Regions from separate parts of the Sulfobacillus sp. hq2 genome, predicted to be linked through region 2. Evidence: riboswitches for the same ligand, from Rfam matches in the RefSeq annotation. Region 2 holds a riboswitch; the other holds the start of a gene.
The links. A riboswitch is a leader RNA that binds a small molecule or an ion and turns the genes downstream of it on or off. The one in region 2 is predicted to bind thiamine pyrophosphate.
Positions count from the first base shown of each region.

Region 1: another riboswitch for thiamine pyrophosphate. It lies ahead of thiC (phosphomethylpyrimidine synthase ThiC); the one in region 2 lies ahead of CO251_RS09370 (ECF transporter S component).

Region 1 is NZ_NWUL01000038.1:21,469-32,366, forward strand. It holds gene pabB (aminodeoxychorismate synthase component I) at 1-1,535, opposite strand, end outside; TPP riboswitch at 1,692-1,802, shown strand; gene thiC (phosphomethylpyrimidine synthase ThiC) at 1,884-3,629, shown strand; gene CO251_RS11315 (thiamine phosphate synthase) at 3,634-4,239, shown strand; gene thiS (sulfur carrier protein ThiS) at 4,236-4,436, shown strand; gene CO251_RS11325 (thiazole synthase) at 4,436-5,236, shown strand; gene CO251_RS11330 (ThiF family adenylyltransferase) at 5,223-5,978, shown strand; gene CO251_RS11335 (FAD-binding oxidoreductase) at 6,010-7,092, shown strand; gene CO251_RS11340 (hypothetical protein) at 7,185-8,207, opposite strand; gene CO251_RS11345 (HAMP domain-containing sensor histidine kinase) at 8,311-9,189, shown strand; gene CO251_RS11350 (ATP-binding protein) at 9,380-10,898, shown strand, end outside.
Region 2 is NZ_NWUL01000032.1:23,285-34,182, reverse strand. It holds gene CO251_RS09405 (efflux RND transporter periplasmic adaptor subunit) at 1-1,417, shown strand, start outside; gene CO251_RS09400 (ABC transporter ATP-binding protein) at 1,414-2,094, shown strand; gene CO251_RS09395 (ABC transporter permease) at 2,091-3,257, shown strand; gene CO251_RS09390 (PQQ-binding-like beta-propeller repeat protein) at 3,880-5,208, opposite strand; gene CO251_RS09385 (helix-turn-helix transcriptional regulator) at 5,316-6,014, opposite strand; gene CO251_RS09380 (flavin reductase family protein) at 6,122-6,742, shown strand; gene CO251_RS09375 (ATP-binding cassette domain-containing protein) at 6,827-9,211, opposite strand; gene CO251_RS09370 (ECF transporter S component) at 9,208-9,795, opposite strand; TPP riboswitch at 9,870-9,975, opposite strand; gene CO251_RS09365 (SDR family NAD(P)-dependent oxidoreductase) at 10,207-10,898, shown strand, end outside.

The sequences.
Region 1 (10,898 bases), on a different contig from region 2:
GTAAACTCTGTGACTTCGCCCTGTTCATTCCATAGCAAATGGTCGAATACCTTAGACGTATGGGGATGATGGTGATCATAAAGCGTCCGCTCCGTTGTTTTGTGAAATAGCCATGGTTTGCGGGCGTCGACAGGAGAAGCGGCCCACGCGGCCTTTTGGGGGGAGAGAATCGGCACCAAGGGGCTGATGGTGGTGGAGATAGACCCGCTAAGAGCGAGCGTGAGCCGCACTTTCCAAGAACCTTGAGGATGTGTGTCAGCAATGGCTTGAAGAGCTTTGTAAATCTCGGGAAGAGGTATGGTGTATCCGTAAAATTGCGCAGATGCCAAGAGCCTTTGCATATGATGGGACAATAGCCAGTAGACACCATCATCAAGGCGCATCGTTTCCAACAGATCAAAGCGTGGAGGCTGGTGCGTGAGAAACTGACTTTTTGTCAACAATTCCTCATATTCATCAGAGGCCTTGGAATCCCAAGTGATGCCGCCACCGGTTCCAAATTCGGCGTGATGCGTCCTTGTATCGACGACAATGGTGCGAATGGCCACATTGAAGGTGGCAGAACCTTCAGGCGTTGCATATCCGAGGGTGCCGCAATATATCCCACGTGGAGAGGACTCGAGCGTTGCAATCAGTTTCATCGTGCTAAGTTTAGGGGCGCCCGTAATGGAACCACTGGGAAATAAGCTTTGCATGACATGTATCCATCCCCGATATTCGGGAATATCGGCTTCAACCGTTGACGTCATTTGCCACACCGTGGGATAGGCTTCAATATCCCATAGGGCAGTGGTCTGGACACTGCCTGTTATCGCAATGCGACCTAAATCATTGCGCAGGAGGTCGGTAATCATGACGTTTTCGGCCCGGTTTTTGTCCGAATGCTGCAAGTCATCTGCCATCTTTTGATCTTCGTCGCGATAGCGGCCCCGGGGCGCGGTGCCTTTCATCGGACGCGTCACAACATGTCCGTGATCAAAGGAAAAGAAGAGTTCGGGCGACAAGGAAAGGACCGCAAGCGATTCGGTTTCGATATACATACTATACGATGCTTGCTGGGCCATACGTAGCGTTTGATAATAGGAAAAAGGTGACTCGGATAGCGTGCTGCGAAGCCGAAAGGTGTAATTGGTTTGGTAGGTCAGGCCCTCCCGGATGGCGTCATGAATGCGTGAGATTTTTTGGGCATGTGTCTTGGCGTCTTCGTCAGGGGTCCATTTTGCGGGGGGCACTGTGGTGAGAACGTCCTGATCTTTCACAAGGGGCGGTTGAGAAAAGATGCCAAAGAGCAGTAAGGGCACGTCAGAGGGGGAGGATTGGACCACCATCTGTGGGTCAATCCCCGGTGCTGCGTCATACGCGATGTAGCCTGCTACCCATTTTCCACTTTGGGTCGCGGCTTGGAGCTGATTGAGACATGCTGCGACGTCACTCACCTGATATGCTGCAACAATAGCGTCAGGATCTTGAAAGATCCAAGACTTCTGCTGGGTGGCGGGGAAATCAATTTGTATCCATAACGTGGTCGTTGACATGCCTTTATTTATACCACAGGCTATCTTGTGGTGTCTTTGCCAAGCCTCACGATTTGCTTTGTTTTGCCTCGGCACCGTGTGAAGGAGGTGCAATTTTTTAGAAAATTACGCATGAATCGGCAAATACCTCTTGCCAAAAAGGGTATCACCAGGCATAGTGGTGACAACGGGAGCTCGCGGAACCGGGCTGAGAGGGTGGAGTACTCCACCGACCGTAAGACCTGATCTGGGTAATGCCAGCGGAGGGACATGTGTTTTTACCACGTATTCGACAACTTCACCCCGGGGTTTTGTCCCCTCATCAGGGATTCGGTCCTCTTGTTCATTCTGTGCTGAGGAGGATGCTTGATGACGTCTAAACCCCCTATATCCAATGCCTATGAGGTATTTCCTGCAAGTCACAAAGTCTACATTGCCGGCAGTCGCGCCGATATCCAGGTGCCCATGCGTGAGATTGTTCTCAATGCGGGGGAGGGGCCCAATACGCTCCGTGTCTATGACACGAGTGGTCCTTATACGGACGAGCGGGTATCTGTGGATATTCGGCAGGGACTTCCTCCCTTAAGGCGCCCGTGGATTATGGCACGCGAAGATGTTGAAGAATATCCGGCTCGCCCCGTTAAGCCGGAGGATAATGGCCGGGGCCAGGCGCCTGTCATGCCATCATTGGATAGAAAACCGCTTCGGGCTCAAGCGGGAAAAATTGTGACGCAAATGCACTACGCACGACAAGGCATCGTGACCCCCGAAATGGAGTTTGTAGCCCTGCGCGAAGGCTTTGATCCGGAAGTGGTGCGGGAAGAGGTAGCCAGTGGCCGGGCGATTATTCCCAGCAATATCAATCATCCTGAATCGGAACCGATGATTATCGGCCGGCGATTTCACGTCAAGATCAATGCCAATATCGGCAATTCGGCCGTCGCCTCATCCATTGATGAGGAAGTGGAGAAGATGCGCTGGGCTACGTTATGGGGCGCAGACACGGTGATGGATTTGTCCACAGGGAAAAACATTCATGCGACCCGGCAATGGATTCTTCGCAATGCGCCTGTGCCGGTCGGTACCGTCCCCATTTATCAGGCGCTAGAGAAAGTGGGAGGACGCCCCGAAGCACTTACTTGGGAAATCTACCGGGACACCCTCATCGAACAAGCGGAACAGGGCGTCGACTACTTCACCATTCATGCCGGGGTGCGCTTAGCGTATATCCCTTTAACTGCGCGCCGTGTGACGGGAATTGTATCCCGTGGGGGATCGATCATGGCGGTATGGTGTTTAGCCCACCATCAAGAGAATTTTCTTTATACCCATTTCGAAGAGATTTGCCAGATATTGCAGTCCTATGATATTGCGGTGTCTTTGGGAGATGGTCTGCGTCCCGGATCTATTGCCGATGCGAACGATGATGCGCAATTTGCAGAGCTTGAGACCTTGGGCGATCTGACTCAGATGGCATGGCGCCACGACGTGCAGGTCATGATCGAGGGGCCAGGACACGTGCCTTTGCACAAAATTCAAGAAAATGTTGAGAGAGAGCGCGCGATTTGCCATGATGCCCCGTTTTACACGTTGGGCCCCCTGACAACAGATATTGCACCGGGCTATGATCATATCACCTCGGCCATAGGAGCCGCGATGATTGGATGGTACGGCACGGCGATGCTGTGCTATGTGACACCGAAGGAGCATCTTGGTCTCCCGAACCGAAATGACGTCAAAGACGGCGTGATCGCCTATAAAATTGCGGCGCATGCCGCAGACGTTGCCAAAGGGCATCCGGCAGCTCAGGCATGGGACGATGCGTTGTCTCAGGCGCGCTTTGAGTTCCGGTGGGCAGACCAATTTCATTTAAGCATTGACCCCCCTACCGCCTTAGCCTTCCATGATGAAACGTTACCCGCAGAACCCGCTAAAACGGCCCATTTTTGTTCCATGTGCGGGCCCAAGTTTTGTGCAATGCGAATTACCCAGGATCTTCGCGACTGGGCCCAGGAGCATGAAGTGTCGTTAGACGACGCAGTGGCTCGAGGACTTCAAGAAAAGGCCGAGGAATTCCGACAACGCGGATCGAAACTCCAGGTCGAGCCGTCGTAAGCCGATGCTATGCGGGCTGATTGACGTCGGCCGGTTTGATCCGGCCCATCTCCGCCATCTTCCTGCAGTCGGGGAATCCTTAGATGCGCTGTGGCTTAGAGGCCCCATGCTCACCTATGACGAATGGCTCACATGGGGCACCACCATTCGCGAGCTTGTTCCCTCGGTGCCTTTGTGGATTGGAGGCCATATCAGAGCGGCCCAGGCACTGCAGGCCTCTGGGCTGCAGTGGCCTGCGCGCTATGCATGGATCAAACGCGGGACCACAAAGTGGCGTGGTCCGGTTGTGGCATCGATCCATTCATTGTCCGAGTTCGAAGAGCGTCAGGAAGCAGACGGTTATGTGTGGGGGCATGCCTTTGCCAGTCGGTCGAAACCGGGGTTAATGCCACGATCACGCGCTAGCCTTGAGGAAATTTTAAAGAGGACTGCCAAACCTGTCCTCGCGATTGGAGGCATCAATGCCCACACCGTGTGCGACGTTGTGAGTTGGGGAGTTGCGGGTGTGGTGGTTGGAGACGGCATTTGGCAACAGTCCCAGCCAGAGCACGCGGCGGCCGCGATTAAGCAGGTGTGGACTCAACGAAAGGGGGATATCATCCGGTGGTGATTACGATTAACGGGGAGTCTAGCACCATTGAACACGGCATGACCGTCAGTGGTCTGCTGAATTCCCTTGGCGTCACGCATCAAGCCGTCGCTGTCATGGTGGAAGGCGCGATCGTGTCGCGTGAGCAATTTGGTCATGTCACATTGCAGCCCGGGCAATCGGTCGAAATCATTCGTTTCGTTGGAGGAGGATATTAATGTCGATTTGTCCAGATGGGCCGGTTAAAATCGGCCCTTATGCGTTTCATTCCCGCCTCTTTGTTGGAACCGGCAAATACATGAGTGATGCCATTATGCAAGAGGCCATAACGGCATCTGGAACCGAATTAGTCACCGTGGCACTGCGCCGGGTCGATTTGTCCCAGCCCAAAAAACCGTCGCTGCTAGAGGCATTGCCCTCATCGGTTAAGATTTTGCCTAACACCGCAGGCTGTCACACCGTCCAGGATGCGCTGCTTGTAGCGGACATCGCTCGTGCGGCGGGTATTGGGGACTTAATCAAATTAGAAATGATAGGGGACAACGAATGGCTGTGGCCAGATCCCATCCTGACGCTTGAGGCGACGAAGCGGTTAGTTCAAAAAGGATTTGCCGTCATGGTCTATACCAGCCCCGATCCGGTGTTAGCCAAGCATTTGGAAGACGAAGGGGCGGCGGCCGTGATGCCCTTAGGTTCTCCTATTGGTTCAGGCCAAGGCATTGTCAATACGGAGGTAATCGGGCGAATCAAAGAACGGGTGACGCGGGTGCCGATTGTGGTGGACGCAGGCATTGGGGCGGCTGCTGATGCCGCGATGGCCATGGAATTGGGAGCGGATGCAGTCTTAATCAACACGGCGATTGCTTTGGCCCAAGATCCCGTCGCGATGGCGCAGGCGATGAAGTGGGCAGTGATGGCAGGGCGGCAAGGTTTTCTTGCCGGGCGAATGACTAAACAGTGGCGTGCTTCCGCCTCGTCTCCTGCGCAAGGACAGGTGCGCGCGCATGTCCCATCCTAGTTCTGTTATCACGGACAAAGAGCGGGTGAGGCGGCTGATTGCCTTACCAGGCATTAAACCAGACCGGGTAGCCCAGCTCAGGAAGTCTGTCATTGCTGTGGTGGGCGTAGGGGGCATTGGCCAAGCGGCCCTTCAATATCTGGTCGCTCAGGGCATCGGCCGGGTCATATTAATTGACCCAGATCGGGTCGAGGGCCACAATCTCTCGCGACAAACTCTCCTCACTCCGCAAAGTATCGGACAATTTAAAGTGGATGCTGTGGCGAGTCGCTTGCAAGAACTCTCTTTAACGGTGGAGGTTGAGAAACATTGCGTGAATCTGACGGAAGACAATGCTGACCAGTTGCTGAACGAGGCGGACATTGTTTTGGATGGGGTTGATAACGGCTTGGCGCGCGAGGCATTGAATCGCTATGGCATCTATTCGGGGAAACCCATGTTCTTTGCCGGGGCGACAGGTTATGAAGCGTTGGTGTTTGGAATGAGGGGTGGAAAGCCTTGCTTAACGTGCTTGTTTGGGTCGGTGCGGGACGTAGCCGATGATTGCGCCGTAACGGGGGTATTGGGCCCCGTGGTCGCGATGGCGGGGCTTGTGCAAGCCCAAGAAACGCTGAAATGGGTCTTACAGGCAGGCCGCTCGCTGGTGGGTCGGCTATGGCAGTGGGATGGGTTTTCTACCACGACACGGGTTATGACGATCCCGGCGCGAGACGATTGTCCCTTCTGCGGTCATGGGATGTAACGGCGCTGAATTCTTAAGGGGGAGGGAATTTATGGGTGATGCACCAGACGTCCTGATCGTAGGTGGGGGTGTGATTGGCTGTGCATTAGCCTATGACTTAGCCGCGTCGGGTCTTGATGTGACGGTGTTAGAGCAAGAGCGCGTCGGTGCGGGCGTTTCTTATGGGGCTGGGGGCATGTTGGCTCCACAAATAGAATTTGCCCAAGGAGGACCCGGTTTAGAATGGGGCATGCGCTCTTTGACCCTATACCAAGAGTGGGACGAGGCTATCCGGCAGCGCATAGGATTCGGGCTGGACTTGGACTTATCAGGAATCGTGCGGGTGACGAACACACCAAATGCATGGGGACCGTCGGATCCTTTCATACGTCGTCACACGCAGATGGGTTACGTGGTCAAGCGGTTGGATGCATCCACAATACGTGAATGGGCACCCCAAATCCATCCCGCGATTACGTCAGGCATTTGGGTTGTAGGCGGGCAAGTGGATGCTTACCGTGCAACGCGTATGATGGCCCAAGCGGCTGTTAGCCATAACGCGTTAATCCGTTCAGGCGTGATGGTCACAGGAATCGAGGATGGTTGTGTCATGACGACAGCGGGGCGTCTTTGTGCTCAGATGGTGATTGTCGCAACCGGGGCCTGGCTTCCTCATTTAGTGGATGTGCCGTTAAAGCCCGTAAAAGGACAACGTCTTTTGGTCGCATTGCCGCAATTACTGGCGAGAGTCCCGATTTTTGGAGACAACATATACGTGGTTCCCAAAGCGAGTGGCCAGTATTTTTTAGGAGCAACAACCGAGCCTGAGGCAGGCTATGATCAGAATCCTACCCTTGAGGCCCTAATGGACTTAGGAACGGCAGCTGTGGGGCTATTTCCGGAACTACGCCATGCCAGTGTCATCGAACCGTGGGCTGGACTTCGGCCGGTGCTTCCAGGAGAATTGCCATTAATAGCGCGTGTTCCTCGCTATGAAAGAGTATTAGCGGTGGGCGGCCACTATCGGCACGGATTTCTGTTAGCTCCTATTACCGCACGTATTGTCCGCGATTGGATGGTGTCTAACGCCCCATTGCCCCCCGATTTTTCTTATCAACGATTTGAGACCGCATAACGGCGATGACTGCAAAAAGATCCCAAGTAAGACACAACAAGGCGGTGGCGGCTCTTTGCCATCGCCTGTTCGCGTGGGTCTGGACGATTCTCTTACTCCGTTATCCAGCGTGTATGGATGATGTCTTCGGACGATGGCTGCGCGTGATAATGGGGGCTTTGGGCTAATATAGTGGGGCCGTTTATTGTACGGCCGTAAATGGTACTTTGGCCATCAAAGTGTATATCAAGCGCTGAGAACAACAACTGCGGATTGACGACGACAGAGATATTATGAAAAGTCGACAACATGCTGTAAGCGCCTTCTTGCCGCCATTGGTCGCGGCGAAGGTGACCTGGCTGAAAAGGGAAGGGTTCGTCCCAAGGCCACGGGTTAGCGGAGGGTTGGGCTACAATTTGCGCGCCCATGGCGTCGAGGCGAGGTAAAATGGGCGAAAATCCCGGCTCATTCTCGGTGTGCGGAATCCGAAAAGCGTCGTAGCAAATGGCGGTCGCACAGGGAATTCCGCCAATGTCATACGTCTTCAAGGCTTGTTCAATACCGCCTGGGCTTAAATCGAGAACATCTTCTTGCGTCGGGACGAGATTGACTTTTTGAGTCGTATGAATGATCTCCCCTAAAGGATTAACCGTGAAACTCACGTTGTATATGTGGTGTGAGGCCGGATTCAACAAAGGTGTGCGCCAGTGGTTGCGGTCGGCAGGTAAAAGAGCACTTCCTGCACTGATATAGACGTGATAGCGACGGGCCAGTTGGACGATGGCTCCATACCAGATCTCCCAGACTTTGGGCGCGTGGAGGAGAAAAAATGCCTGGCGTAACGACCGGGTGCGGTAGCGTGCCATGGTGAGCGCTAAAGCCAGAGCCTTACGCTGTCCGAGCTTTGTAAAGGCCTCGTTCATGGTTTTGGCCTGCATAACGGTCTCCAAATGGTCGGCGATGACCAGAAATGTGGCTAAATCTTCGGGCAACACGACAAGAGCGGGGACCTCGTGAGAGGTCATCGGAAGGAGCGCCGCGAACAGTTGATCCAATTTATGGTAAAATTTAGAGGCGTTTTGATAGTCGTTCAATGTCATATACGGCTGGACGGCAAATAAATCAATAGAGGCCATGGCTCTTGATACTCCTTTATAGACTTTAAAGGGTAACGGAAAATGATTGTCTTTGACGTCATTATCTCTCGCCTGCGCTGATCGTCAAGGATGTCGACGATCCATGCCAAGGCAGAATCCAGGTGATGTTATGGAGGATACAGTTCTCGACTTTTGGAATACTTTGCGCCATCTTAACGTGGACTTGGAATATTTGACGTGGCAAGATGACACTCTTGGGATGTTGACCCCCTCGTTATCCGTCTATCATGTCAACAGTAGTGTGGGGCCTATAACCATGGGATTTGCAGATCCCGTTTTACCTGTTTGGGTAGACGTTTTGGCCATGCATTTTGCTCAACGGATACATTATGATGCGTCCAGTGTGATGGTATCGACGGCGATTCATGAAATTCGCAATCCCTTTACCGTGCTAGCAGGATATATTGAACTCTTGGCGAGGGAACAGCCTCACCCGTTGCTTCAGAAAATCGATGATCTGATGTGGCGTATTACGGGTCAACTAGAAGACGTGATGGCGGGTTTTGTGGAGGGGTATCCGCATGAAGCGTTCGACATGATGGGCTTGGTGCAGCAAGTGGTCGACGATTATGCGGCGATGTTGGCACACCATGATATTGCTGTGGTGCTTCACGGAGTGCCGGTGCGTTACTACGGCGACAAACGTCTACTGCGGCAGGTCCTTAGAAATCTGATTCATAATGGGGCGGATGCCATTGGCGAACATGGTCAAATCACGGTATCGGTGCAACAAGATGGCCATGTGCTGACCATTGCGGTTCGTGATGATGGGCAAGGAATTAATAACGACATCCGCCCATTTTTGTTCCAGCCGTATTATACTTCTAAAATAGAGGGGCATGGGTTGGGGTTGGCGTTTTGCAAGCGCGTGGTTGAGAGCCATCACGGCTCAATTCAGGTGAAGGACCTAAGTCCTGGCACGGAGTTTGTGATTACGCTAGTCGTCCACGACGCGCCCTAAGTGGCATACTCCTGACCGTCCCATAGCTGGCGCGTGGCGATTTGTGTGCGCGGCAGCGGTGAGATCAAGCCCTTTCCGCCGCACTCTTCTTGACGAAGAAATATGTTGGCAAAGTGAGGAGAGAATCCCCGAATATACAGGGAAGGTGCTTGTCAGGGGTTTGGCCGCCTCTAAGTGGCGGGGGCACACTATGGATGGGTTTCAACACGAGGCATCTTGGGCCGATAAGGCGTTTGCGTTTATCGCCGATTTGCAGCAGCATCTAAAGACGCATGCCGACGTCGTGCGTACCAAAGAACAAGGGGCCCAGTGGATTCTTGAACAAGTCGCGTCGTCTTATAAGGCCCGTGCTTTGACCTTGTGGCTGACCCATGGCCCAGGAGAGTGGACGCTTGCGGCCGCAACCGGGATTGACATTAAATCTCATCAACGTCTATTCGGCTCACAAGGGTCACAACAGCACTTAGAGGTGGTGCGTAAAACTGGACAACCTTTGATTGTGGCGGATTTGTCATCGCATTCCTCTTTGCCTTTTCGGGCATGGTCACAGTTGTCAGGCGTTCGCAGCATAGCCAGCTTTCCTTTGTTTGGGATCCAAAATCATGTGATGGGCGTACTTACCGTCATGTGGGAGGAGGCTCCTGTTCAAGACCAAGCATTTTTTACGCGGTGGACTAATGTGGGGCGCACACTAAGTCTTGGATGGCAATGGGCTGACTTGTGGCAGGGCACTACGCAAGGCGAGGTGGTGAGCCGCGCCGTGATTCGTATGACAGGCGTGGCGACGGTGCACCTTTATCAAGGGAAAGTGGTGTGCTATAACCACCAATTTGCCGAATTGTTTGGCCTGACTCCCGATGCGGGGGAGGTCGATTTGTCTCGTGTTATTCAGGCCATGCGTCCGCGGTTTTCATCGCCCGGCGATTTTTTAAAGACGGTGAGGCATATTACCGATAACCGGGAGATGTGGGTTGATGAGATTCTAGAATTGAAGGGCGTGCCTGCCCATTATTTGCGGTGGCTGTCTCGCCCAGTGTATGGCGCGGGAGCTTATCAAGGACGGGTCGCGGTGTTTATGGATGTGACGGCCCAGGTCATGGCGGAGCGCCACCATGAATCGTTTCTCTCGTTGGCGGCTCATGAGTTTCGCACGCCCGTCACCATTATTCAAGGGGTCTCGGAACTGATGCAGGCATTGCCCGGCGCAGAGGCGCCGGAGGTCGCTGAATCGGCACGCATTATATGGCGTGAATCGATGCGTCTGGGCCGGACGATTCGCGAAATTTGGGGAGCAGCCGAAGCGGACCGCGACGTGAGTGCGGAAGGCAAAGAACCCTTGGATTTTGCTGCGATGGCTCGTGCGGAAGTGGAGATTGCTCAACGGATGTGGCCAGAGCGCACCTGGATTTATCATGGCCCTGATACCTTACGGGCCCAGTTAAATTACGAGATGTTGGTGACGGTGCTTCAAGCGTTGTTGGGGAATGCCGGTCGGTTCAGCCCAGCTGGCGAAGCGATCGAGGTGGATGTTACAGTAGCGCACGATACGGTGACCTTAAGCGTGATGGACCGGGGTCCTGGCGTTGACGAAGCGGTTAAGCAGGACATCTTTATGCGTATTCCCGACCCGTCGCGTCGGCCTGCGTCAGGGGGCATGGGCCTGGGTTTGTATCTCACCGGCATGTTTGTGGCCAAAATGGGGGGCAATG
Region 2 (10,898 bases):
CATCCTTTTAGCGGCGGGTACCGTGACCGTATTGTCCGCGCTGACCTATGGCGTTATCCGCAGCACCGAACCCCCGTCTCCGGTAAAATATTTGACGGCAATGGTCCGCCGTGGATCGTTATCGGAAACAGATTCCGCCACCGGCGAGGTCGTGCCCGCCGAAACCGATACGGTCGCAGTGCCCAGCAACGCCGTGGTCAGCACAGTACCTGTTCACTTAGGCGAGGTCGTCACCCAAGGCACCACCCTCGCCACCTTTAGCGATCCCACTCTCGTCAGTACCGTGGCCGCCGAACAGGCGGTCGTCTCCGCCCAATCCGCACAGGTCAATCTTCTCACGTCATCCAGTTATACCGCTTCGCAGCAAGACAGCATTACGCAAGCGCAAGATAACCTGATCCAAGCCGAAGAGATTCTGTCCGCTGATAAAAGTGCTGGGAATGTTGTCTCTCCCGCTGGAGGCATTGTCAGCCAACTGACCTCGGCTGGCACTGCGGTAACCGCGGGGCAAAGCATTGCGATGGTCGACGGTAAACCGGTTCAAGCGCCCATGACTGGCACCGTACAGACCATTTCCGTTGTCAACGGTCAGACCGTGAATCCCGGCACACTCCTTCTCACCATCACTTCCCCTGCCCTGCAAGCAAAAATTGTCGGGGACGAAGGACAAATTGCCGGGTTGCAAGCCGCTCTAGATAAAGCGGAGGCACAAGACAGCCCCGCACAAAACGCCACGGCCGCCGCCGAAGCAAGAGCCCAGTTACAGCGGGATGATGAAACCTTGGCCCAAGAACAGCAAGCCCTAGCTGGATTAGTCGTAAAAGCTCCTTTTGCCGGCGAAATCACCGCCCTCAATCTTTCCTCACCAGCTAAACTCCTGACCCTCAGCAGCTTAGCGCAGCAAGTAACAGTGCCCATTCCGGAAACCCAGGTGGCCATGATTCATCTCGGACAATCGGTCCAGTTGAGTTTACCCGCACTCCCCGATCAAACCCTTGCGGGCAGCGTGCAGAACATTGCCCCCGTTGGTACCTACTCCAATGGAGTTTCCAGTTTTCCTGTCAATGTCAACCTAACCCATTCTTCAGAGGTTCGGTACGGGATGAGTGCGCAAGCTAACATCGTCATCCGTACCGTGCATAATGCCTTGCTTGTTCCCTTATCGGCAATCCAAACGCACGGATTACACCATTTTGTGCAATGGTTAGGTGCGAACAATACCGTCACACGCACTCCTGTGCGCGTCCTCTTAGAGAACGCGACCACCGCAGCGATCAAATCGAAGCATCTAACGACCAATATGCGCGTCATTACCGCGACTCTGACAGCCTCCAATGGCAAATTACACTTGAAAACGAAGGGACGTGCACTCCATAGAGCCCATCCTAAAGGCCCACGAGGAGGAAAAAAAGCATGATGATTCGCTTGGTATCCGTATCGAAAACCTATCAGGTAGGAACAGAAACTTATCCGGTCTTGCGCGATATTGACTTGGAAGTACCCCACGGCATGTTCACCGCTATCATTGGTCCCTCCGGATCAGGCAAAACCACTTTGCTTAATATTTTAGGCGGTTTAGACGTTCCGTCTCAGGGATCATATTGGCTTAACGGCCACGACGTGAGCCATTTCAACCGAGAAGAATGGGCTCATGAGCGCAATCACACGATTGGCTTTGTCTTTCAATCCTTCCAACTCATTCCCTCGTTGTCGGCCCTAGACAATGTCGCATTGCCGCTCATTTACCGAAGAACGCCCCCCAAACAACGCCGCATCTTGGCCCAAGAAGCGCTCGAGCAAGTCGGGCTTGCCAAGCGAATGAATCATCGTCCCACCCAGTTGTCAGGAGGGCAGCAACAAAGGGTCGCCATCGCTCGCGCTCTCATTGGTCAGCCCCCTCTCATTTTGGCCGATGAACCCACAGGCAATTTAGATCATCAAACCGGTGAAGAAATTCTCGCGTTGTTGGAATCGTTAAACCGTAACGGCAAAACCGTCATCATTGTGACGCATAGTCACGAAGTGGCCGACAAATGCCGACAAGTTGTTCACGTCGAAGACGGCCATGTCACCTTGGCGGGGGTCCTATCATGATGTGGCGCGATGGCGTAGCGTTAGCACTTCGGGGCTTGACAGGCAACAAACTGCGCGCACTATTAACCATGCTAGGAGTGGTCATCGGGGTCGCCGCGGTCATCGTACTCGTAGCGATTGGGCAAGGCGCATCGTCCTTAGTGACCTCTCGAATTGAAACGTTGGGTACCAATGTCGTCTTTGTCACACCTTCAGCGGGAACTTTCTACCCTGTGTCAGAAACAACCACCGTGGCACGTGTGTTACCATCTGGAGATCACGTCGTACCCGTAATGAGCACCGGTGCCAAAATTTCAACCCCTGACAATCAAAGCAGCGCCCTCATTGACGGCACCACCCCAAAGTATTTTGCGCTCGGCGGCCTCTCCTTGGCTTCGGGACACTTTTTAACCACGCCCGAACTTGAGCAAGCTCAGCATGTCGCTGTGCTAGGAGCCAACCAAGCAGCCAATTTGTTTAACGGCATGAACCCGGTCGGTTCGTCGGTCATGATATTAGGCCAGCAATTTACCGTCATAGGCGTTTTGAACGCAGTGGGTCAAGGTCCCGGAGCGAGTCAAGACAACGCCATTTTTATTCCCTTGTCAGTCTCCGAGTTCCTATTTAGCACCAATCAGCTTAGCGAATTGATTATTCAAGCGCCCAGCCCCAATATAGCGAATTTATCGGCAGACGAATTGACCCGCCTTTATACGAATGCATTGGGATCGGCCAACGCAGTCAGCGTGGCTTCTGAAGACCAAGTTTTGCAAACCCTTCAGGCCACCCGGTCGACCTTTACCGACCTTTTAGCCGGGACGGCTGCGATTGCGCTCCTTGTCGGCGGGATTGGCATTATGAATATCATGCTCGTATCTGTTACCGAGCGCACGCGAGAAATCGGCATACGCCAAGCGTTAGGGGCAACGCGCGAAGACGTGCTGTTGCAGTTTTTAATAGAATCTATGGTCCTAAGCTTATCGGGAGGGATCTTGGGTGCCGCCATTGGGGTGGGACTGACCCAACTCGTTCCTGTCATCTTGAAAACCCCTGCCATCTTTTCGCCTTCAGCTTTGGTATTAGCCTTCGTCTTTAGCACGGCTGTTGGGCTCATTTTTGGTCTCTATCCGGCCTTTAAAGCGTCCGCCCTCGAACCCATTCACGCTCTGCGCTATGACGGCTAACCCAAAAGACAGTCCTGCATGATGCTGTCGAACCCAATCTTTAAAATGTGTTAAGGAAATTGATGACCCGTCTTAGGAAAGTTTCCGCCTATGGAAAACACAACGAGTGCGGCTCAGGTTACCAAGACATTAGGGGTGACGGTAAAAACCATTTCGCATTAAGACCACGCAGGCCGTCTGACGCCGGCACAACGCACACAGCGTAGTCGCCGCTATGACACGCCAGACGAGTACACCGATTTCGCCAAGCATTCCACCAAAACCGCGACAAAAGCGGGTCGCGAATCTTCGACATCCTCTGAAACACATCGCGCTGTCTCCGACGTAAAAACAAAGAAGAAGAATCGAAACCGTGGGGAAGGCATGGTGAAGAATCATCATTGGGGGGTGTTCTTCGTGTGAGATGACGCCTGCCCGTGATATCCCTGCCTCACAGCATGTGCACCGGCGAGCGACCAAAACGGCGACGTGTTCCGCAATGGACGCGACGAAAAAGTCACGCCTGTATGATCTGCACCGAGACCCGCTGGCTATAGGTTGAAGGATTTAGGGCAGTGATCCCTATCGATTATAAGATTGTCTAGCAGGTATTAACGACCGCACGGGCTTTGAGTGAAGTCCTCTAATGTCCACCCAAGATGGGCGCAATGGCCTTTAAGGGTAACGCCGTTAGAGAAGGTGCCCGAGTCCCCACGATGACGGTTTGACCGACTAAAAGTGGCACACTGGGCATAAACGCTCCGCCCACGGCTGTTTGATGCAAGACGTCCCCGGTCTTCGCATTCACGTCCCATAATGTGCCTTGGCTATCGCCCACCAAGAGTTGTCCTTGTACATACAAAGGCGCCTGCGTAATCCCCTTGTGATTCAACCCATTGCTCCAAAGCACCGCCCCGGTCCGAGCATTAAGTGCATAAAGTGTTTTTGTAATCGGACTGCCAAGATAAAGCACACCAGCATGAAAGGTGGGAATGCCCGATTCATTGCTTGCTCTTCCACTTGCCGAATACGGCAAGGGCCCGGTTCCTAACGCGTGTTGCCATCGAATATGTCCCGTCGCTTTATCGATATCGATCGCGTAGAAGGTATTGCGCCCATCCACCGTTTTCACGGCTTCGGTATAAATGTTGTGCCCCACCAGCAAAGGAGGACAATCATCTAACGCTCCTGTGGCACCAGACACGGGTGTCTGCCATTGGACGCGCCATGTCCTTAAATTCACCGCATAAAACGTGTAGGGATAGGCACCGCCAAAATAGAGCACGCCTTGCGAAACGACCGGGGACGACATACTAACATAACTCGGAATCGGCAACGTACGAAGAATTTGGCCGGTGACAGGACTAATCTCCATGAGTTGGTCTGATCCGCCGACAACATATAAATCCCCTTGCCAATAGACGGGAGTCGGCATATCTTCTCCCTGTGTAGGAACTTGCCACAGCACTTGTCCCGTTTTGGCGGATAAGGCCATGACACTGCTGCTGCCAGTGCCCCGGATATTCGCCTGACCTATTTGCGGCACTTCCGGAAATAGACTATTGCCCTTTCCCACAAACACCCGATTGCCTATGACAAGCGGCATGGTCATGACCTGATTATTGACGGGGGTAGCCCACAGCGGATGACCATTTTTAATATTGAGCGCCACCACTTCAAAGGGCGAGGAAACCGTTCCTCCATATACCACGCCTCGCACGGCCACGGGATTCATAACGGCGCCTCCGTCATATCGCCAGTGCACCGCGAGTGATTGTTGCAAGACGTTCGGTTTTGGGGTTCGAGACGCATCGATCCCAAACATCTTTGCCGATTGCAAGCCATAATTCCCGAAGATTTGACCTGCTGTGGACAAGACGGTCCACCTTACAGTTACCGCCACGATAAAGAGAACGGCAAGCATGGCCCCTGTCCTAAACGACGATTTATGCAACACACGTGAAACACTCATGCGCTTTCCCCCTTGTTCTTCCCGGGGGATTTTAACAAGACAAGCTGAAACGGTCCTGAATGTGAGCTGAACATTACCTGAATCACCAAGGGGCTCCCGAGCACGCGTTATCTGCCGCTGATTGAGAACCGTATGCCCAGTTCCCCTTTGAAGCCCATCAATCCTGAAGGCGTTATGCGCACAGCGCGCCCCACGGGAACTCGCTCGACCCACTTGAGTTCGATAAGGCGATTAGTGAGTGCCGCCCCCAGCGCCCCGGCCATATGATGCCGGCGTTCGCTCCAGTCCAAGCATTGCCGTGCAAAATGGCGCCGGCTGCGTCCAAGATCTTCCACGTCTATCCCGAATTCGCGAAACCACTGTGTTCCATTCAACGTCACGACAAAGTCTCGCCCTTGGGAGCGCACCAGACCCAGTTCCCCCATCTTATCGGTTAACGCCACCCCAACCTCCCCAGCGAGATGGTCATAGCAGGTCCTGGCAAAGCGCAAAGCACGTGATTCCTCCGATTCACGAAGGGAGCGAATCGGCTTAGGGGACGCAACGGCATTGAGTGCCTCCAATGCCAACCCCACCTCAATGCTCGCTAAACGATAATAGCGATGCCGGCCGTAGGATTCGTGGACCAATAGGCCCCCTGCCACCATCTTGGCGAGATGTGAGCTGGCGGTTTGGGGCGTCACATGGGCCGCGCGGGCGAGTTCACTAGCTGGTAGCGCCTTGCCGCCCAGCAAACACAGCAACATCGCGGCCCGTGATTCATCCCCTATTAAGGACGCAACCTCCACCAAATTCGGTACCGTCATTCCATACCTCCATTCATTGGCCCATAACATGTATAGTTCGATACTAGTCGAATAGATTGCGTCTTACAATAGCGGCGGAATCCACTAAGCCTTAGGGAGGTCTTGCCATGACGCAACATCTAGAACCCAAGTTCCCCACGCGGATTGTCCATCCAAGGATCTTATATTTCGGGACACCGGTCGTCCTGCTCAGCACCTTAAACCTAGACGGCAGTACTAACATTACTCCGATGTCCTCAGCCTGGGCATTAGGTTCTCGCATTGTCTTGGGATTGGGGGAAGGCGGGCACGGGTTAACCAATCTCCGGCGACATGGCGAATGTGTCGTGAACGTCCCCAGTCCCGACCTGTGGGAGCAGGTGGAGGCCCTTGCTCCCTTCACCGGAGCCCAGCCGGTCCCGGAACATAAGCGGGGCGTGTTCCGGTTCGAACCCGACAAGTTTAGGGTCTGTGGCCTAACGCCTCAGCCTTCACACGAGGTTCGCCCCCACCGCATTAGCGAATGCCCACTCCAAATCGAGGCTAAGCTCGTCACGCTGCACATGGCAGGCGCGCATACTCGTTTTGCCATTATCCAGGTCGAAACCGTCCTGGTCCACGCCCACGAAACCATTGTGGTTGACGACTCGCATATCGATCCGGCACTTTGGAGTCCTCTCATTTATAACTTCCGTCACTATTTTGGCTTGGGACCCCAGCTAGGCAAGACGTTCCGCGCAGAGCTCTAAAATAAAAGGACACGTGGCACACCACGTGTCCATAGAGCCGAGATCTTGCCAACAAGAAGATGACCACACACTGCGGCACCTGCCTTAATGCCCCCCTATCACAATAGCTAGGTTCACCGCACATACCAGCACCACGTACAAACCATCTTGCCATCCCAAGGGGATCCGGCGGTAATACGTTCGGGCCTGAGGGTTGTCTGCCACTACCCCACGAAATCCGCGCGCTTCCATTGCGACGGACACGCGTTCTCCCATGCGGATGGCTTGACTTAATAAAGGTAGGGCATAGGTCACAATCCGGGTCAGGCGGTAACGTCCGGCTTTTCCTCGCAGTTGGCGAGCTTGGCGAATCTTGCGCCATTCATCCTCGAAAAGAGGAAACACGCGAATGCCCGCCAGACTTCCGTAGCTAAAACGCGGCGGTACCCGCAAGTTTTGCGACAAACTCACAATGAGATCCGTTAAATCGGTTGTGGAGACAAATAATACGCCAAATGCGACGGAAGCGAGCATCCGAAACGCTAAAATCAGCCCGTTATCGAGCCCGGTCCAACTCAAGCGATACCATAGAAAATAGAACACGGGCGTATGCGGTCCGACACGGGAATACGCGGTCAGCGTCCACGTATATAACACGAAGAAAATTACAAATGGAGCCATGCGTTTGGCAATTTGGCCAAGCGTCAACTGCGCTCCCCACCACATCAAGAGCACGGGAAAAATCGCCAGCGCGACCGCTTCAGGGATATTTGCCGCAAACATTGCAATTCCCATCGCTAGTATAGTCGCAATCAGTTTTACGGAGGGATTGAGCCGCCCCAGCCATGATTGTTTTTGTGATTCCTGCACTTGCGCAAACCGGCTCCAGCCCCGGGTTTGTGGATCCACGGCCGTTTCGCTCGGCACGGGTTCTTCACCCACTAATTCAGGCACGAGATGCGCTTGGCGCATCAGCGCGGGATTTGCAAATAAATCGGCCGGAGCGCCATCAAACACGATCTTCCCTTCCATCAAGACAAAAACACGGCTGGCGTAACGCGCCACCAGCTCCATATCGTGGGTTGTGATGATGACGGTACGACCTTGCTGGTGCAGCGTTTCCAATTGGTTCACAATCGCTTCTTGTGTCCGCGCGTCTTGGCCAAACGTCGGCTCATCTAAGACATAGGCTAGGTGATCATCTTTCAGCATAACGGCCACCGCAAGCCGCCTTTTTTGGCCTTGACTTAATGCGAATGGACTATGTCGCTCATAGCCATCAAGACCAAATTGCTGTAGTAGCGCCCCGACCTGGGGAGGCGTCTCATCCTCGACATAGCCATCTGCGAGTTCGTCCACGACCCGTTCATAGACAAACTGATGCTCCGGATTTTGAAACCCCAACACCACCGGTACCGGCATCATCTCCGTGGGTTGCGGCCTGTCGAGTTCTCCTCCACTGGGTTTCGTCAATCCGGCCAGCAAGGCGAGCAACGTGGATTTTCCCGACCCGTTTGGCCCCACAATGACGACTTTTTCGCCAGCATGAATCTCAAAATCTAATCCATGAAGCACCTCTCGCGATGCTTTGCGTTTGCCGTAGGCATAACGCAACTGACGGGCTGCAAATAACGTCTCTTGGTCCCTGCCGTCAGGTTCTTTTGAGGAGCGCCGGGCTTGCGCCAATGCCTGCAGCGTGTGAGGCTGTCCCCAGGCCCCGTGGGCATCGGTCCACCATGGCGGCACCATACCTTCTTGCACCATCCATGGCCATTCTCTTGCGATCACCTCACGGGTCGGGCCTTGAGCTCGAATGGTACCCTCGCGACCAATGAGAATGACTTGAGGCAGGAGATCCATAAATGCTAAAAACTTATGCTCAATGACCATGAGGGTGCGGCCACTACCGTGCAGCCGCCGAATTTCATGAAACACCTCGGCCGTGCCTTGCGGATCGAGATTCGCGGTCGGCTCATCGAAGATCAAGACGTCGGGATTCTGCGCCAACGCCGACGCAATCGCTAATTTTTGTTTCATCCCGCCTGACAAGGTCAAATTGTATGCGTCCGGTGCCACGGCCAAATGGGCCCGTGATAATGCGTCACGAATGCACCCATCCATCTCTTCTCGTGGCACACTTTGGTTCTCCAATCCAAACGCAATTTCTTGGCCGGCTGTTAATTGGCAAAATTGCGATTCCGGATCTTGAAAAATATAGCCGATGCGTCCCGAAGCCTCAAGTTCTGGGGCGCGTTCCACCCGTCCTGTGACCAGGGCTTCAACGCTATCGGGGATAAGGCCCGCAACTACCATGGCCAGCGTCGATTTACCGCTGCCGCTGGGACCGATCACTAACACGGATTGGCCTTTGTAGAGCGTGAAATCAACGTGGTCTAACGCCAAGCGCCCTTCGTAGCGAACGCTCAAATCCCTTGCCGCAAACAAAGGCGTTTCGAGCTGGCGCTCCGGACGCGACAAAGAGGTCATCATAACGAATTTTGAGCCTGCCGGCCGATGGCAAAGTTGCGCAAGACGCCGGTGCGTTTGAGAGCATTGCCGATCCATGTGGACAGTAAGCCGGAAAAGATAGCCCCACTAATTAACGTGACCACCACATAGCCGACTTGGGTTAAAATCGTATAATCATTGACACCATAATAGAAGTACGAATAGATGTAATTGCCGACGCCACCCATAGCCGTGGCAAACAGCATCATGGGCAAATTGTATCGGCGATAGCGACCTAACGCAAAGCCCGCTTCGACGCCTAGACCTTGGGCAATGCCAATTGTAAACGCCTGAATCCCATAGGGGCTACCTAAAGCAAATTCGACAAATCCGCCAATCGATTCCGCTAACACAGCAGCGCCCGGCTTGCGCACAATATAGGGAACAATTCCTGCAGCAATCCACCATAAGCCATTAAAACCCGCTGTTAGTACGGGGCTTACCGTACTCGGCACAAATTTATAGAGGAGGTCCCAGCCCAGATAGATGGCACCGCAAGCCGTAGCTAAGACGGCTGTGACAACAATATCACGCAGTTTCCACTGCATCGATGAATGATTTTGCATGAATCCCATCCTCCCTAGTGAAGGACAAGGAGTGAGGGCTCCAGAAAAGGATACACCTTAAGAAATGAGGTGAATCGCAGTCACTGGCACTTTCCTCCCGCTGGCATTATCCAGATCGAGTTGAAAGGGTTAGCAACGGTCACGTTGCTTCTCAGCCTCTAGGCACCCCTAGTACCATGTCACAAACAGTATTGTGTTTGCTTCTTGATTATAATCCACGATCCCTCTTATGAGATCAATCCCGACAGATTTTTTACAGGGCTCAAAAACGGCTCAGCGACAAGGTCACCGTGTTTTTTAGAGTCTAGCACCGGATTGATACCCACAAGATTCAAGAAATACTTGAAGTTCTCTGGGGTATTTCGTAACGTGAAGAGAAGAGCATAGCCTATTGACAAGGAGACTACTCATATGCCGTACCCCAGGTCCGTCGCGCTGATAACGGGCGCAGGCAGTGCCCAAGGCATTGGCTTTGCCACCGCTAAGCTTTTGGCCCAAGCGGGTATAGCCATCGCTATCACATCCACGACAGCCCGCATTCATGACCGTGCGCACGAACTGCGTCAAGCCGGCTTCAACGCTTTTTCGGTCGAAGCTGACCTCACCGACTGGTCAGCCGTTACGCACGTTGTGCACGAGACCCTTGCCACATTTGGCCATCTCGAGATTTTGATTAACAATGCGGGCATGACACAAGTTGGTACCGCAATGGGTGACCAACCGGTCGAGACGCTAAGCCTTGAAGAGTGGGAACAAGGGCTAGCACGCAATGCGACGACGGCCTTCTTATGTTGTAAAGCCGTCCTTCCTGTTATGAAAGCTCAGCGCTACGGCCGCATCGTCAACGTGGCATCGGTCACGGGCCCAGTCGTGACCAATCCCTTTGAAGCTGCCTATGCGGCGGGCAAAGCCGCCATGGTGGGACTGACGCGCACCTTGGCTCTGGAGACTGCAACATGGGGCATTACCGTCAATGCGGTGGCCCCAGGATGGATTGCGACTGCCTCTTCAACACCCGAGGAACACCATGCTGCCCGTTATAGTCCGGTGGGCCGAGCCGGAACTCCAGAAGAAGTCGCCAGTGCCATTAGGTGGCTAGCGGC